One region of the Pseudaquabacterium prasiolae genome, then DNA from elsewhere that is predicted to be linked to it. Evidence: predicted binding sites of a transcription regulator. Region 1 holds the regulator's gene; each other region holds the start of a gene.

Region 1 (3,606 bases):
GCTCGGGGAGCGGCGTTGATGCAACAGGCCCGGCCCACCGCCATCCCCCAGGGGGATCGCCCGACGGCCGCGGTGGGCGAGGGGCTCGCGGTGAGCGGGCCGAGCGCCGGGCCGCTCCCAAGCCGGCCCGCCATCCCCGCGGGGAATCGCCCGACGGCCGCGGCGGGCGAGGGGCTCGCAGTGAGCGGGCCGAGCGCCGGGCCGCTCCCAAGCCGGCCCGCCATCCCCTTGGGGGATCGCCCGACGCTCGCGGCGGGCGAGGGGCTCCATGTCACCGGTTTGCAAAAACGCTACGGCTCGCGCCAGGTGGTCAAGGATGTGCGCCTGGCGGTGGGCGCCGGCGAGGTGGTGGGCCTGCTAGGCCCCAATGGCGCGGGCAAGACCACCACCTTCTACATGGTGGTGGGCCTGGTGCGGGCCGATGCCGGCGAGATCCACATCGATGGCGTGGCGGTGCAGGCCAAGCCCATCCATCAGCGCGCGCGCATGGGCCTGAGCTACCTGCCGCAGGAAGCCTCGATCTTCCGCAAGCTCACGGTCGAGGAGAACGTGCGTGCGGTGCTCGAGCTGCAGGTGGGGGCCGATGGTCGGCCGCTGGGCGCGGCCGAGATCCAGCAGCGGCTTGACGGCCTGCTGCACGACCTGAGCATCGAGAAGCTGCGCGAATCGCCGGCGCCGGCGCTGTCGGGCGGTGAGCGGCGGCGCGTGGAGATCGCCCGCGCGCTGGCCACGCAGCCGCGCTTCATCCTGCTCGACGAGCCCTTTGCCGGCGTCGACCCGATCGCGGTGATCGAGATCCAGCGCATCATCGGTTTTCTCAAGCAGCGCGGCATCGGTGTGCTGATCACCGACCACAACGTGCGCGAGATGCTGGGCATCTGCGACCGCGCGTACATCATCAGCGAAGGCCGTGTGCTGGCCGAAGGCACGCCGTCCGAGATTGTCGAGAACGCCGACGTGCGCCGGGTGTATCTCGGCGAGCACTTCAAGATGTGAGCTTGGGCGGAAAGCAGTCATGAAACCGTCCCTACAGGTCCGCCTGTCGCAGCACCTGGCGCTGACGCCCCAGCTGCAGCAATCGATCCGCCTGCTGCAGTTGTCCACGCTGGAGCTGCACCAGGAAATCGAGCAGATGCTCGAGGCCAACCCCTTTCTCGAGGCCGAAGAGGGGGGCGACGATTCACTGGCCTACGGCCTCGAGCGCGTGGCCGCCACGCCCGAGAGCGGCGCCGGTGCCGAGCGCGAGAAAGAGCGCCAGAGCGAGCGCGACGACGCCGGCACCGAAGAGCCCGCGGGCGTGGATGCCGCCGAGTTTGGCGCCACCGAGCGCGACGACTGGGAAAACGGCACCGAGCGCGACGACTTTGATGGCATCCGCGAGGCCCCGTCCAACAGCCCCTCGGGCAGTGGCGGCGACGACGATTTCGAGCCGGTGGACGCCGCCAGCAGCGGCCCCTCGCTGCAGGATCACCTGCGCCGGCAGCTGCTGGGCATGCGCCTGTCCGACGAGGACGCGGCCACCGTGATGGTGCTGATCGAAAGCCTCAACGAGGACGGCTGGCTGGCCGACCCGCTGGAGGAGATCGCCGCCCGCGTGGCCGACAGCCTGGGCGTGGCCGAAGACGACCTGGAAGAGCGCGAAGACCTGTTTGGGCGCCTGCGCTGCGGCCTGAAGTGGCTGCAAAGCCTCGAGCCCACCGGCGTGGGCGCGGCCAATCTGGGCGAGTGCCTGGTGCTGCAGCTGCGCGAGCGGCCCGCCAGCCCCGCGCGCAAGCTGGCCATGCGCGTGAGCGAACAGCACCTCGATCTGCTGGCGCGGCGCGACATGAAGAAGCTCACGCAGGCCACCGGCGCCGATGAAGCCCTGCTGCGCGAGGCGCAGGCGCTGATCCTGAGCTGCGAGCCCAAGCCGGGCCGGCCGTTCACGCGCGCCGAGGCCAACATCATCGTGCCCGATGTCATCGTGCAGAAGGCGGGCCGCGGCTGGAAGGCCGTGCTCAACCCCGACGTGATGCCCAAGCTGAAGATCAACGATCTGTATGCGCAGGCCATTCGCGGCCAGCGCAACGGCTCGGCGGGCGGGCTGTCGTCGCGGCTGCAGGAGGCGCGCTGGTTCATGAAGAACATCCTGCAGCGCTTTGACACCATCCTGCGCGTCAGCCAGGCCATCGTCGAGCGGCAGAAGGGCTTCTTCACCCATGGCGAGATCGCGATGAAGCCGCTGGTGTTGCGCGAGATCGCCGACGAGCTGGGCCTGCACGAGAGCACCATCTCGCGCGTGACCACCGCCAAGTACATGAACACGCCGTTCGGCACCTTCGAGCTGAAGTACTTCTTCGGCTCGAGCCTGAACACCGAGGCGGGCGGCAACGCCAGCTCCACCGCCGTGCGCGCGCTGATCAAGCAGCTGGTCGGCAACGAAGACCCGGCCAAGCCGCTGTCGGACAGCCAGCTCTCGGACATGCTGTCCGAGCAGGGCATCCAGGTGGCGCGGCGCACGGTGGCCAAATACCGCGAGGCGCTGAAGATCGCGCCCGCCAACCTGCGCAAGGCACTTTGACCAAGACCCCACGCCCGCCGATCGGCGGCTACAAGACGCAGCGCCACGACGAGGCGCGCGGCCCCGGCGCACGCCCCGGCCCCGGCGCACAGCGCGGGCCGGGCGCCCCGGTGCGCATTCCGGCCAAGGCCATTGCGCCGGTGGGCGACACGCCGGTGTCGCTGTTTCTGCCCTGCGCCGCGGGCGTCGAGCCGCTGCTGGCCGACGAGGTGGCGGCCCTGCTGGGCGTCGACCGGGCCGTGGTGCCGGCCGATCCGAGCCGGCGCCGCGTGGTCGAGCAGCGTGGTGGCGTGCAGGTGCTGGGCGATGCCCGCGTGGCCATGCAGCTCAACCTGCACAGCCGCCTGGCGCAGCGCGTGCTGTGGCCGCTGGCCTTCGGCCCCTACGACAGCGAGCACGACCTGTACGACCTGGCGCGCCGCGTGCCCTGGGCCGACTGGATCACGCCCGAGCAGACCCTGCGCATCGACACCAGCGCGCAGCGCAGCCCGCTGCACAGCCTGAATTTCGCCACGCTGCGGGTCAAGGACGCGGTCTGCGACACCCTGCGCGAGGCCACCGGCAGCCGCCCCAGCGTCGACACCCGCCACCCCGATCTGCCGCTGGTGCTGCACCTCACGGCCGAGACCGCGTCGCTGTATGCCGACACCTCGGGCGAGGCGCTGTTCAAGCGCGGCTGGCGCGACGAGCGCGACGGTGGCCTGAAGGGCGAGGCGCCGCTGAAGGAAACCCTGGCCGCGGCCATGCTGGCGGCCGCCGGCTGGCGCGGCCGCGCCGAAGACGGTGCGCTGCTCGACCCCTGCTGCGGTGCCGGCACCATCGCCATCGAGGCCGCGCAGATCGCCTGCGGCATCGCGCCGGGCAGCAAGCGCCGCTTCGCCTTTGAGCGCATGCTGCCGTTCCGCAGCCAGCTCGCGGCCTGGGGCCAGCTGAAGGCCGATGCCCAGGCCCAGGTGCATGCGCCGGCGGTGGCCATCCATGCCGGCGACGTGAGCTTTCGCATGACCGACTTTGCCGCGCGCAATGCCCAGCGCGCCGGCGTGGCC
Region 2 (3,606 bases), 1.5 Mb from region 1:
CAGCCCTGGGCGCGCGCCATGTCCAGAAAGGCCAGCACGTCGGGCGCCAGGCCCTGGGCGCTGAAGGCGGCTTCCAGCAGCGCCACCAACTCGGCCACGCTGCGCGCACCGTCGCATCGGGTGAGGATCTCGCCGGCGCTGCCGTTGAGCTTCACCAGGCCTTCGGGATAGAGCAGCACATGGGCGTTCTGCGCCGGCTCCCACTGCAGGCGAAAGCCCGCGCCGATGCGCGGCACGCACGACAACGTGGCGGCTTGCTGCACCGGGTTCATGCCATGGCCCCCTGCACGCCGTTGGTGCCGTAGCGCAGGGCCATGGCGTCGTTCATGGCCCACAGGATGTCGAGCTTCATCTGCAGCACCTGCAGTGCCCGCTCCTGCTGCGCGCGGGTGACAAAGAAGTCCAGCGTCACCTGCAGGCCCTGCTCCACGTCGCGCCGGGCCTGGCTGATGCGGTTGCGAAAGTAGCCCAGCCCCTCGGGTGCGATCCAGGGGTAGTGCTCGGGCCAGGTGGCCAGGCGCTGCTTGTGGATCTCGGGCGCAAACAGCTCGGTGAGCGACGAGCACACCGCCTCCTGCCACGGCGCGCTGCGCGCGAAGTGCACGTAGTGGTCGACCGCAAAGCGCACGCCGGGCAGCACATGGCGGCCGTCCAGCACTTCGTCGCGGCTCAGCCCCACTGCTTCGGCCAGGCGCAGCCAGGCTTCGATGCCGCCGGGGTCGCGAACGCCGCCGATCTCGAAGCCGTCGTGGTCGAGGATGCGCTGCACCCACTCGCGGCGCACCGCCTGCACCGGGCAGTTGCTGAGGATGGCCGCGTCCTTGAGCGGAATCGCCGCCTGGTAGGCAAAGCGGTTGGCCACCCAGCCGCGCACCTGCTCGGGCGTGGCCCGGCCGGTGTTGAGCATCACGTTGAACGCGTGGTGGATGTGATAGGCGCGGCCACGTTCGCGCAGCTGCTGCTCGAACTCGGCGCGGTTCCAGGCCGGTTGCGCCAGGGTGTGGCTGGCGGTGTGGTTGGCGGTGTGGTTGGGGGTCTGGCTGGGGCTGGTCACAATGCGTGGCCTCTCACAGGCTGAACTGCATGCCGTCCTCGCCCACGGTGACGCCGTGGGCCGCCAGCGTGGCACGCTGCGGCGAGTCTTCGTCGAGGATGGGGTTGGTGTTGTTGATGTGCAGCAGCAGCCGGGTGCTGGCTGCCGGCAGCGTGCCCAGCCAGCGCAGCATGCCGGGCGTGCCGTCGGCTGCATCCATCTGCGGCAGGTGGCCGATCTCGCGTGCGGTCTTGCGGCTGATGCCAAGCGCCGGCATCTCGTCGTCGGTCCAGAAGGTGCCGTCCACCATCACCAGCTGCGCGCTGCCGGCGGCGTCGGCCACGGCCGGCGAAATCTGGCCCAGACCAGGCGCATAAAAGGCGCTGCGCTGGCTGCGGGTGTCGGTGAACAGCAGGCCGATGTTGTCGCCGGGCACCGGTGCGTCACGGTGCGGTGAATAGGGTGCGGCCTTGCTGTCGAGCGCCAGCGCGCGGATGCGCAGGCCGTCAAGCCGGTCGATGGCGAAGCTGCGCCCGTCCAGCGGGATGGCGTGGCGCTGGACGCCACAGTAGTGGCCCAGCACGCCAAACAGCGGAAAGCCCTGGCTCAGATCCTCGGCCACCGGGTCGGTGCACCACAGCGGCAGCGGCCGGCCGCGCTCGCGCAGCATCAGCAGGCCGGTGGTGTGATCCACCTGGCCATCGCACAACAGCACGCCGGCGATCGGCGTGTCGCGCAGCCCGGCCACCAGGGCCTCGGGCCGCTGGCCCGACTTGGGCCACAGCACCGGCTGGCGCTGGATCTGCGTGAGGATGTCGGGCGAGGCATTGACCAGCAGGCCGGGCCCGCCGGCATCGGCCTGCACAAAGATGGACGACTGCGTGCGCGGCGTGGCCCGCAGCGTGCCGGCGCGCAGGCCGGCGCAGTTGCGGCAGGCGCAGTTCCACTGCGGAAAGCCGCCGCCGGCGGCGGTGCCCAGAAGAGTGATCTGCATCGGTAGACAGCGCGGCGATGCGTCGCGACAGCGAAAGAACCAGGTTCAGGCCAATGCCGCTGCACTGCCATGGCGGTGCAGCGGCAACCGCGCAGCGCTCAGCGCGCGGCGATGTACATCGTGATTTCGAAGCCGAAACGGATGTCGGTGGCGGTCGGGGTGGTCCAGGTCATCAGAGGTCTCCTTCCAGGGTTGCGCGGCCACCCGGTGGCGGCTGCGGAGGCAGGTGCTGCCTCGGGAATCCATGGTCGCGCGGCACGGCCGGGCCGGCCAGCCCCGGGGCCATGATTTGCGGCTCATGAAAATCATGAGCCTGGCTGCGGGTGTTTGCCGGGGGGCGCACCAGACCCAGCCGATACCATGCCGCCGTGCCCGCGCCGCCGTCCCTTTCCCAAGCGCCCCTGCCCATGCCGCCGGCCGGCGAGCCGCCGCTGTTCCACACCGAGTGGCTGGCCCTGGCCGATGGCCAGCGCATGCACATCGCCCATGCCGGCACGCCCGGTGGCCTGCCGGTGCTGCTGCTGCACGGCGGCCCGGGCACGGGGCAGTCGCCGGCGCTGCGGCGGCCGTTCGATGGGCGGCACTTCCACATCATTGCGCCTGACCAGCGCGGCTGCGGCCTCAGCACGCCACCGGGCGACACGGCCCGCAACACCCTGCCCGAGCTGCTGGCCGACCTGCGCGCGCTGCACCGCCACCTGGGCCGGCCACGCTGGCTGGTGGTGGGGGGCAGCTGGGGCGCCACGCTGGCGGTGGCGCATGCCGCCGACCTGCCCGAGGCCGTGGCCGGCCTGCTGCTGCGCGCCAGTTTCCTGGGCCGACCCGACGACATCGCGGCCTTCTTCGATCTCGCCAGCCTGCCGCCTCACCCCGCGGCCGGCCCTGTTGCCGGCGGCCCGACCGCCCAGGCCGCCTGGCAGGCGCTGGCCGATGCGGCCGGCACGGCCGAACCGCAGCACCTGCCCGCCGCTTTGAACCGCCTGTTCCAGCACGCCGCGCTGCCCGAGCAAAACCGCGCTGCCCTCGCCTGGCTGCATTGGGAAGCCCTGCGCGCCGGCCAGGGCCCGCAGCCGCTGCTGGAACCCGCCCAGTTGCCCGCGCTGCGCCAGCGCTACCGCGTCCAGGCCCACCATCTGGCCCGCGGCTGCGACCTGAGCCCCACGTTGCTGCAGCGCGCCGCCCGGGTGCCCGAGGTGCCCACGCTGCTGCTGCATGCCGACGACGATGCCATCTGCCCGCCGGCCGGCGCCCTGGCCCTGCAGCAAGCGCTGACGCGCCCGGGCCGGCCGCCGCCGCCACTGGCCTGGGCGCGTGGCGCGGGCCACGGCCCGCTGCATCCGGCCATGGCCGGGCTGCAGCGCATTGCGCTCGACCACTGGGCGCAGCACCAGGCCTGGCCCGACGTCTTGCCCTGCGCCGATGCGGCCGCAACATGACCCTGCGCCTGAAGATCAACCTCATCGTCGGCGCCCTGACCCTGCTGTTCGTGGCCACGATGATCGGGCTGGAGCTGCGCGCGGCACGCGACAGCGTCAACGAGGAAACAGCCGCCGCCACGCGGGTGGCCGCCCAGCTGCTG
Region 3 (3,606 bases), 2.3 Mb from region 1:
ATCTGCGTCTGCAGCAGCACCTCGAACAGCGGCGTCTGGGTGGGAAACAGCTCCACCAGCACGCCATGCGCCGCATGGCCGATGGCCACCCGGCGGTTGATGTCGTTCCACTCGAGGATCAGGCGCTTGGACAGGTTCTTCTGCGTGAAGGCCGCGCGCAGGTCGTAGTGCGCCCAGGCGTTGTAGATGGCCTCGTGCACCATGGCCAGCGCGCGTGCGGCGTGGGTGACGGGCATCACCGTGTTCATCACCGCCTGCAGCATCACGCGGTTCCACAGGATCGCGGCCGATGGCTGGCGCAGCGTGGCATGGGCCTGACCGGTGCCGATCAGGCTGGCCCCGGCCAGGGCCGAGCGGGATAGGAATTGACGACGTTGCATGGCGATGGCTTTGCAGGCGGAGGGATGGGGATGCGACGGGAAACGTTTGTCACCGATTGACGCAGTTTCATGCCCGAGCGGGAACCCCGCGATCCAAGGCACGGGCCTGCTTCAGGGCCCACCTGTGGCCCGGGGCCAACGCCTGGGCGCGGCCCGGCGCGCGCCTTGCCGTGCCGGCAGCGCTCGGCCATCATCGGCCGCAGCATGCAGATCCAACACCGCCTCGCTCGGGCCGGCGACTTTGCCGCCGTGGCGCAGATGCTCGAGCTGTACCAGCATGAGCTGTCCGACATCTGGGACCAGGACCTCGATGCCGAGGGCCGCTACGGTTATGCGCTCGACCGCCACCGCCGTGCCGAGCACTGGTTTGCCCATGTCGGCCTGGCCGACGGGCGCTACGCGGCCTGCGCCCTGGTGTCGCCGGCCGCGGTCACGCGGCGCAGCGGCTGCTGGATGGAGCAGTTCTTCGTGCTCAAGAAATACCGCCGCCTGGGCCTCGGCGCGGCACTGGCCGGCCAGGTGATCGCCAGCCACCCGGGGCCGTGGGAGATCGGCCAGATGCCGCGCAACCTGCCGGCCCAGGCCTTCTGGCGCCGCACGCTCGGCCGGCTGTGCGGTGCCGGCGGCTTTGCCGAGACCCAGGTCACGCAGGGCGCCTGGAAGGGCGTGGTGCAGGCCTTCGACTGGCCACCGGCCGGCCCGCCCGACAATGCGGCGATGCCGACACGCGCCTGACGCAACCCACCCCGTGAGCAGCACCCTCGACGAGATCAACCGCCGCTACGTCGGCCAGGCGCCGCACATGCGCAAGATCGGCCTGCAGGCCACCGAGGTGGGCCCGGCCCGCGGCTGCATGCAGCTGCCCGACCGGCCGGCCTGGCTGGGCGACCCCGCGCGCCAGGTGCTGCACTCGGGGCCGCTCACGGTGCTGGCCGATTCGACCTGCGGCCTGGCCGTGGGCGCGGCGATGCGCGAGCGCGCGCCCTATGCCACGCTGGACCTGCGCATGGACTACCTGCGCCCGGCCACGCCCGGCCATGCCCTGCTGTGCGAGGCGCACTGCTTCCGGCTCACGCGACATGTGGCCTTTGTGCGCGGCGAGGTCTGGCAGGCCGATCGTGCGCAGCCGCTGGCCGCCGTGCAGGCCTCGTTCATGCTGTCCACGCCGGCCGGCACCCGGCGCGCCCACGAGCCCATGGTGCGTGCCGACGCCGCGGGCGCCGGCCTGCCGCCCGATCTGGCGCCCTGGCTGCCACCGGCCCACAGCCAGCCGGTGCTGCCGGGCGTGGTGATTGCGTATGCCGAGTTTCTGGGCCTGCGCGAATCGCCTGCCCCGCAGGCGACCGGCGGCACCGCCGAGCCCCAGCTCTACCGCCTGCCGTTCCAGGACATGCTGATCGGCAACCCGCGCCTGCCCGCCCTGCACGGCGGCGTGGTGGCGGCCTTTGCCGAGAGCGCGGCCACGCTGCAGCTGATCCACACGATGGGCGGTGCCCGGCTGCCGAAGTCGATCGATTTTTCGATCGACTACCTGCGCGCCGGCCGGCCCGAGGAAACCTTTGCCAGCTGCGAGATCGTGCGCCTGGGCGCGCGCGTGGCCCTGGTGCAGGTGCGCTGCTGGCAAAAGAACCCCGCGCTGCCGATCGCCGTGGCGCGGGTGCACTTTCTGCTGTCCGAGCCGGTTGGGGCCAATGAGGCCGCTGAGCCCGCCGATCCGGCCGGGCCCGACACACCGGCCTGAGCCCGCGGCCTGAGCCCGCCGCCGGGCCGGCCGAGGCACACCGACAGTGCATGGCCGCGGCGCCGGGCCACCCGTCTGGTGCATGGCCGCCATGTTCAGGGGCGCCGGCCGGGCCAATCGGCCGCCTGCGGGTGGCACGACGCTTGCTGTTCTGACGCATCGACCCAGCCGGCAACTCCCGCCCCGCCGCCGGCCGGCCGCTCGTAGACCAGCCTCCACTGCCGATGGTGGAGACAGGCCGGTGCCCTCAGGCGCTGCCGTTGCGCAGCCCTCGCCGACCGCTGCCCCCACCCCCCGTCCGCTTGCTGGCGCATGCCCAAGGCCTGCGCCGCCTTGCCCTCAAGGCAGGGCGGTGGCCCGGCATGGCGCGGCAGTCCTTCCGGAGAGATCCATCATGAAGATCGTCGTTGTTGGCCATGGCATGGTTGGCCACAAGTTCCTCGAAGCCCTGGCCGAGAGCGGGCTGCAGGGCGCCGAGGTCACGGTGCTGTGCGAGGAGCCGCGCGCGGCCTACGACCGGGTGCACCTGTCGGAGTTTTTTGCCGGCAAGAGCGCGGCCGACCTGTCGCTGGTGGAACCCGGCTTCTTCGAGCGCACCGGCTTCAGCCTGCGCCTGAAGGCGCGGGCGGTGGCCGTCGAGCGCCGCGACAAGACCATTACCACCGCCGACGGCGAGGTGCTGGCCTACGACAAGCTGGTGCTGGCCACCGGCAGCTACCCCTTCGTGCCCCCGGTGCCGGGGCGCGAGCGCGAGCATGTCTTCGTCTACCGCAGCATCGAAGACCTCGAGGCCATGCAGGCCCGCGGCGCCAACAGCCGCAGCGGCGTGGTGGTGGGCGGCGGCCTGCTGGGCCTGGAATGCGCCAAGGCGCTGCGCGACATGGGCCTGCAGGCGCATGTGGTGGAGTTTGCGCCGCGCCTGATGGCGGTGCAGATCGACGACGCCGGCGGCAAGGTGCTGCGCAGCAAGATCGAGGCGCTGGGCGTGCAGGCCCATCTCAACCGCAACACCACCGAGATCACCGACGGCGCCACCGCCCACCACCGCATGGTGTTTGCCGACGGCACCTGGCTCGAGACCGACATGATCGTGTTCTCGGCCGGCATCCGCCCGCGCGACGAACTGGCGCGCCAGTGCGCGCTGGCCGTGGGCCCGCGCGGCGGCGTGGTCATCGACAACCACTGCCTCACCGCCGACCGCGACGTCTACGCCATCGGCGAGTGCGCGGCCTGGAACGACCAGACCTTCGGCCTGGTGGCGCCCGGCTACGACATGGCCCGCGTGGCCGCACGCCACATCGCGGGCGAGGCGGCGGCCAGCTTCACCGGCGCCGACATGAGCACCAAGCTCAAGCTGATGGGCGTGGACGTGGCCTCGATCGGCGACGCCCATGGCAAGACCGCCGGCGCGCGCAGCTTCAGCTACACCGACGAGCTGCGCCTGATCTACAAGAAGATCGTCACCAGCGCCGACGGCAAGCTGCT
Region 4 (3,606 bases), on a different contig from region 1:
GGCGATGAGTTTGTTGACGGTGAGCATGGCGCCATTGTCGCGGCTGCGGCGCGGCGCCGCTGCCGCTGGGGTCTCAGAACAGGAAGTAGCGCTGCGCCAGCGGCAGCACGGTGGCGGGCTCGCAGGTGAGCAACTGGCCGTCGGCGCGCACCTCGTAGGTCTGGGCGTCGATCTCCATCTTCGGCATGGCGCTGTTGAGCAGCATGTCGGTCTTTTTCACCGTGCGGCAGTCGCGCACGGCCGCGAGATGGCGGCTCAGGCCGTAGCTCCCGGCCACGCCGCTGGCCAGCGCCGAGCGGCTGACGAAGCTGATCGAGCCGGTGCCCACGGCCTTGCCGAAGCTGCCGAACATCGGCCGGTAGTGCACTGGCTGCGGTGTGGGAATGCTGGCGTTGGGATCGCCCATGGCCGCCGCGGCGATGAAGCCGCCCTTGACGATGATGCTGGGCTTGACGCCGAAGAAGGCCGGACGCCACAGCACCAGGTCGGCCCACTTGCCCGAGCGGATCGAGCCGACCTCGTGCGCGATGCCGTTGGCCAGCGCCGGGTTGATCGTGTACTTGGCGATGTAGCGCTTGATGCGGAAGTTGTCGTGGCGCTCGCTGGCCACGCCATCGGGCCCGGCCAGTGCGCCGCGCTGGGCCTTCATCTTGTGCGCCGTCTGCCAAGTGCGGATGATGACCTCGCCCACACGGCCCATGGCCTGGCTGTCGCTGCTCATCATGCTGATGGCGCCCAGGTCGTGCAGCACGTCCTCGGCGGCGATGGTCTCGCGGCGGATGCGGCTTTCAGCGAAGGCCAGGTCCTCGGCGATGCCGGCATCGAGGTGGTGGCAGACCATCAGCATGTCGAGGTGCTCGTCCACCGTGTTGGCGGTGTAGGGCATCGTCGGGTTGGTGCTGCTAGGCAGGAAGTTGGCCTCGCCCACCACGCGCAGGATGTCGGGTGCATGGCCGCCGCCCGCGCCCTCGGTGTGAAAGGCGCACAACGTGCGGCCTTTGGTGGCGGCCACGGTGTCTTCGACGAAGCCGCTCTCGTTGAGCGTATCGGAGTGGATCGATACCTGGGTATCGGTGGTCTCGGCCACGCCCAGGCAGCTGTCGATGGCGCTCGGCGTGGTGCCCCAGTCTTCATGCAGCTTCAGGCCGATGGCGCCGGCCTCGATCTGCTGCAGCAGGGCCTCGGGCCGGCTGGCGTTGCCCTTGCCCAGGAAGCCCAGGTTCATCGGAAAGGCCTCGGCTGCCAGCAGCATGCGGCGGATGTTCTCGGGCCCCGGCGTGCAGGTGGTGGCAAAGGTGCCGGTGGCCGGCCCGGTGCCGCCGCCCAGCATGGTGGTCACGCCCGACATCAGCGCCTCTTCGATCTGCTGCGGGCAGATGAAGTGGATGTGGCTGTCGATGCCGCCGGCGGTGACGATCATGCCTTCGGCCGAGAGAATTTCGGTGCCGGGGCCGATCACCAGGTCGATGCCCGGCTGCACATCGGGGTTGCCGGCCTTGCCGATGCCGACGATGCGCGAGCCCTTGATGCCGATGTCGGCCTTGACGATGCCCCAATGGTCAACGATCACGGCATTGGTGATGACCAGGTCGCAGGCCTCGCGCGAACCCGGGCCGTTGGGCACCTGGCTCTGGCCCATGCCGTCGCGGATGGTCTTGCCGCCGCCGAACTTGACCTCTTCGCCATAGCCGCCGGCGCGCAGGGTCAGGTCATCCTCGATCTCGAGCACCAGGCCGGTGTCGGCCAGGCGCAGGCGGTCGCCCACGGTGGGGCCGAACATCTCGGCATAGGCCCGGCGGGGAATCGTTGCCATCAGAGTTTTCCTTGCACCAGGCCGCGAAAGCCGTAGACCGTGCGGTTGCCCGAGTAGTCCACGAGTTCCACGGTGCGCTGCTGGCCGGGCTCGAAGCGCACGGCCGTGCCGCTGGCGATGTTCAGGCGCATGCCGCGGGTGGGCTCGCGGTCAAACTGCAGCGCGGCATTGGTTTCGGCAAAGTGGTAGTGGCTGCCCACCTGGATGGGCCGGTCGCCGCTGTTTTGCACCGTCACGGTGAGGGTGCGGCGGCCGGGGTTGAGTTCAAGCTCGCCGGCGTCGGTGAGCAGTTCGCCAGGAATCATGCGCAGCAGCTCCAGGTGGTCATTCAGCGGCGGCGGCTGCCCATGTACAGCGCGGCGGCCACGGCCACGCCGGCCAGCCACAGCAGGGCGTCGTCCGCGTGCCAGTGGCTGATGGCGGTTTGGCCATGGCCTTCATGGGCCCAGGCGGCCATCGTGGTGCAGACCAGCAGACTGGCGGCGGAATAATGCTTCAGCATGGTGCAGCTCGCTGACTTGTCAAGCAATGGGTTGGTGCACGGTCACCAGTTTGGTGCCGTCGGGGAAGGTGGCTTCGACCTGGATCTCGGGCACCATCTCGGCCACCCCCTCCATCACGTCGCTGCGGCCGAGCACGGTCTTGCCCTCGCTCATCAGCTGCGCCACGGTCTTGCCGTCGCGGGCGCCTTCCATGATGGCGGCGGTGATCAGCGCCACGGCCTCCGGATGGTTGAGCTTCAGGCCCCGGGCCTTGCGCCGCTCGGCCAGCAAGGCGGCGGTGAAGATCAACAGCTTGTCTTTCTCGCGCGGGGTCAGGTCCATGGTGGCGTGCTCTGCATGTTCGGTGCCATGTGATTCTTGCCGGCTTTGGGTATTGGGCTTGGCTGGTTTGCTTTGCTGGCGTGGTTGGCCCGGGTGCTTGCCTGGTGTGGTGGGGGCTTGCGGGTGGCTTTCGGATCGCTTTCGGATCGCTTTCGGGTGGCTTGCGGGGATCGAGCGGCCTCGGGGCGGCCGGGCCTGCGGTGGGGCTCAACTGCTGGGCCCACCGCTGCGCGGCGGGCTTCCCTGCGCTGCTCAGCCAGGCGGCTTGTGCGGCGCAACTCCCTTCGCTCGCTCACGCTCGCTAGCGAGCGTGAGCGAGCGAAGGGAGTTGCGCCGCACAAGCCGCCTGGCTGAGCAGCGCAGGGAAGCCCGCCGCGCAGCGGTGGGCCCAGCAGTTGAGCCCCACCGCAGGCCCGGCCGCCCCGAGGCAGACACAGTGCGCGGTGCGAGGAGCGCAGGCACAGGCAGCGGGCTGTTGCGGGGCAGTTGAGGCAATTGGGGCAGTCAGTCAGTCGGTGAGCCCGTGAGGCGGTGAAGCGGTGAAGCGGTGAAGCGGTGGGGCAGCAGGGCAGCGAGGCGTGGTGACGGCACTGCCGCACCTGTGCTTGGCCGCGGTGCTGCGTGTCGCGGCTTCAGCGCGGGCGGCAATGCATCGGGCCAAGGGCGCCGGGTGGCCGGCTGGCGCAGGGAAAGGAGGAGCCGTGCGGCGCGAGCCGCAGGGCGGGGGACACGGAGCCAGCCGGCCACCCGGCGCCCTTGGCCACGCGCCAGCCCTCGCCAGCGCGATCCACCCCGACTTAACCCAACCGCAACCCCGATCCCCAGGAAGCATCCCCGCGCAGCGTTCCCCTCGCAGCAAGCGCCATGCACCACGCCAATGCACAAAGTCGATAAGGCACCAAACAAGCACATCAACAATCCCAAAGCGGTGCGTCAATCGCAAAAGGCACCTCCCCAGTGCGGGTGCGA

What was found. Region 1 encodes sigma-54, which starts transcription at its own class of promoters, with help from an activator protein. Its sites were predicted from a motif close to TGGCANGNAANCTGCTTT; they were not measured.
Region 2: a site for sigma-54 is predicted at 2,376-2,393, ahead of pqqA (pyrroloquinoline quinone precursor peptide PqqA). Genes of this name have one in related genera too.
Region 3: a site for sigma-54 is predicted at 2,254-2,271, ahead of nirB (nitrite reductase large subunit NirB). Genes of this name have one in related genera too.
Region 4: a site for sigma-54 is predicted at 2,648-2,665, ahead of N4G63_RS12225 (urease subunit gamma). Genes of this name have one in related genera too.

Annotation. Positions count from the first base shown of each region.
Region 1 covers NZ_JAOCQD020000001.1:508,311-511,916, forward strand. Annotated here, with positions in the region: gene lptA (lipopolysaccharide transport periplasmic protein LptA) at 1-19, shown strand, start outside; gene lptB (LPS export ABC transporter ATP-binding protein) at 223-996, shown strand; gene N4G63_RS02055 (RNA polymerase factor sigma-54) at 1,016-2,560, shown strand; gene N4G63_RS02060 (THUMP domain-containing class I SAM-dependent RNA methyltransferase) at 2,701-3,606, shown strand, end outside.
Region 2 covers NZ_JAOCQD020000001.1:2,029,203-2,032,808, forward strand. Annotated here, with positions in the region: gene pqqD (pyrroloquinoline quinone biosynthesis peptide chaperone PqqD) at 1-272, opposite strand, end outside; gene pqqC (pyrroloquinoline-quinone synthase PqqC) at 269-997, opposite strand; gene pqqB (pyrroloquinoline quinone biosynthesis protein PqqB) at 1,068-2,027, opposite strand; gene pqqA (pyrroloquinoline quinone precursor peptide PqqA) at 2,126-2,200, opposite strand; gene N4G63_RS08830 (alpha/beta fold hydrolase) at 2,435-3,463, shown strand; gene N4G63_RS28310 (response regulator) at 3,460-3,606, shown strand, end outside.
Region 3 covers NZ_JAOCQD020000001.1:2,794,883-2,798,488, reverse strand. Annotated here, with positions in the region: gene N4G63_RS11995 (vanadium-dependent haloperoxidase) at 1-380, opposite strand, end outside; gene N4G63_RS11990 (GNAT family N-acetyltransferase) at 585-1,115, shown strand; gene N4G63_RS11985 (hotdog domain-containing protein) at 1,129-2,121, shown strand; gene nirB (nitrite reductase large subunit NirB) at 2,516-3,606, shown strand, end outside.
Region 4 covers NZ_JAOCQD020000002.1:4,738-8,343, reverse strand. Annotated here, with positions in the region: gene ureE (urease accessory protein UreE) at 1-27, opposite strand, end outside; gene ureC (urease subunit alpha) at 74-1,813, opposite strand; gene N4G63_RS12235 (urease subunit beta) at 1,813-2,118, opposite strand; gene N4G63_RS12230 (hypothetical protein) at 2,142-2,315, opposite strand; gene N4G63_RS12225 (urease subunit gamma) at 2,335-2,637, opposite strand.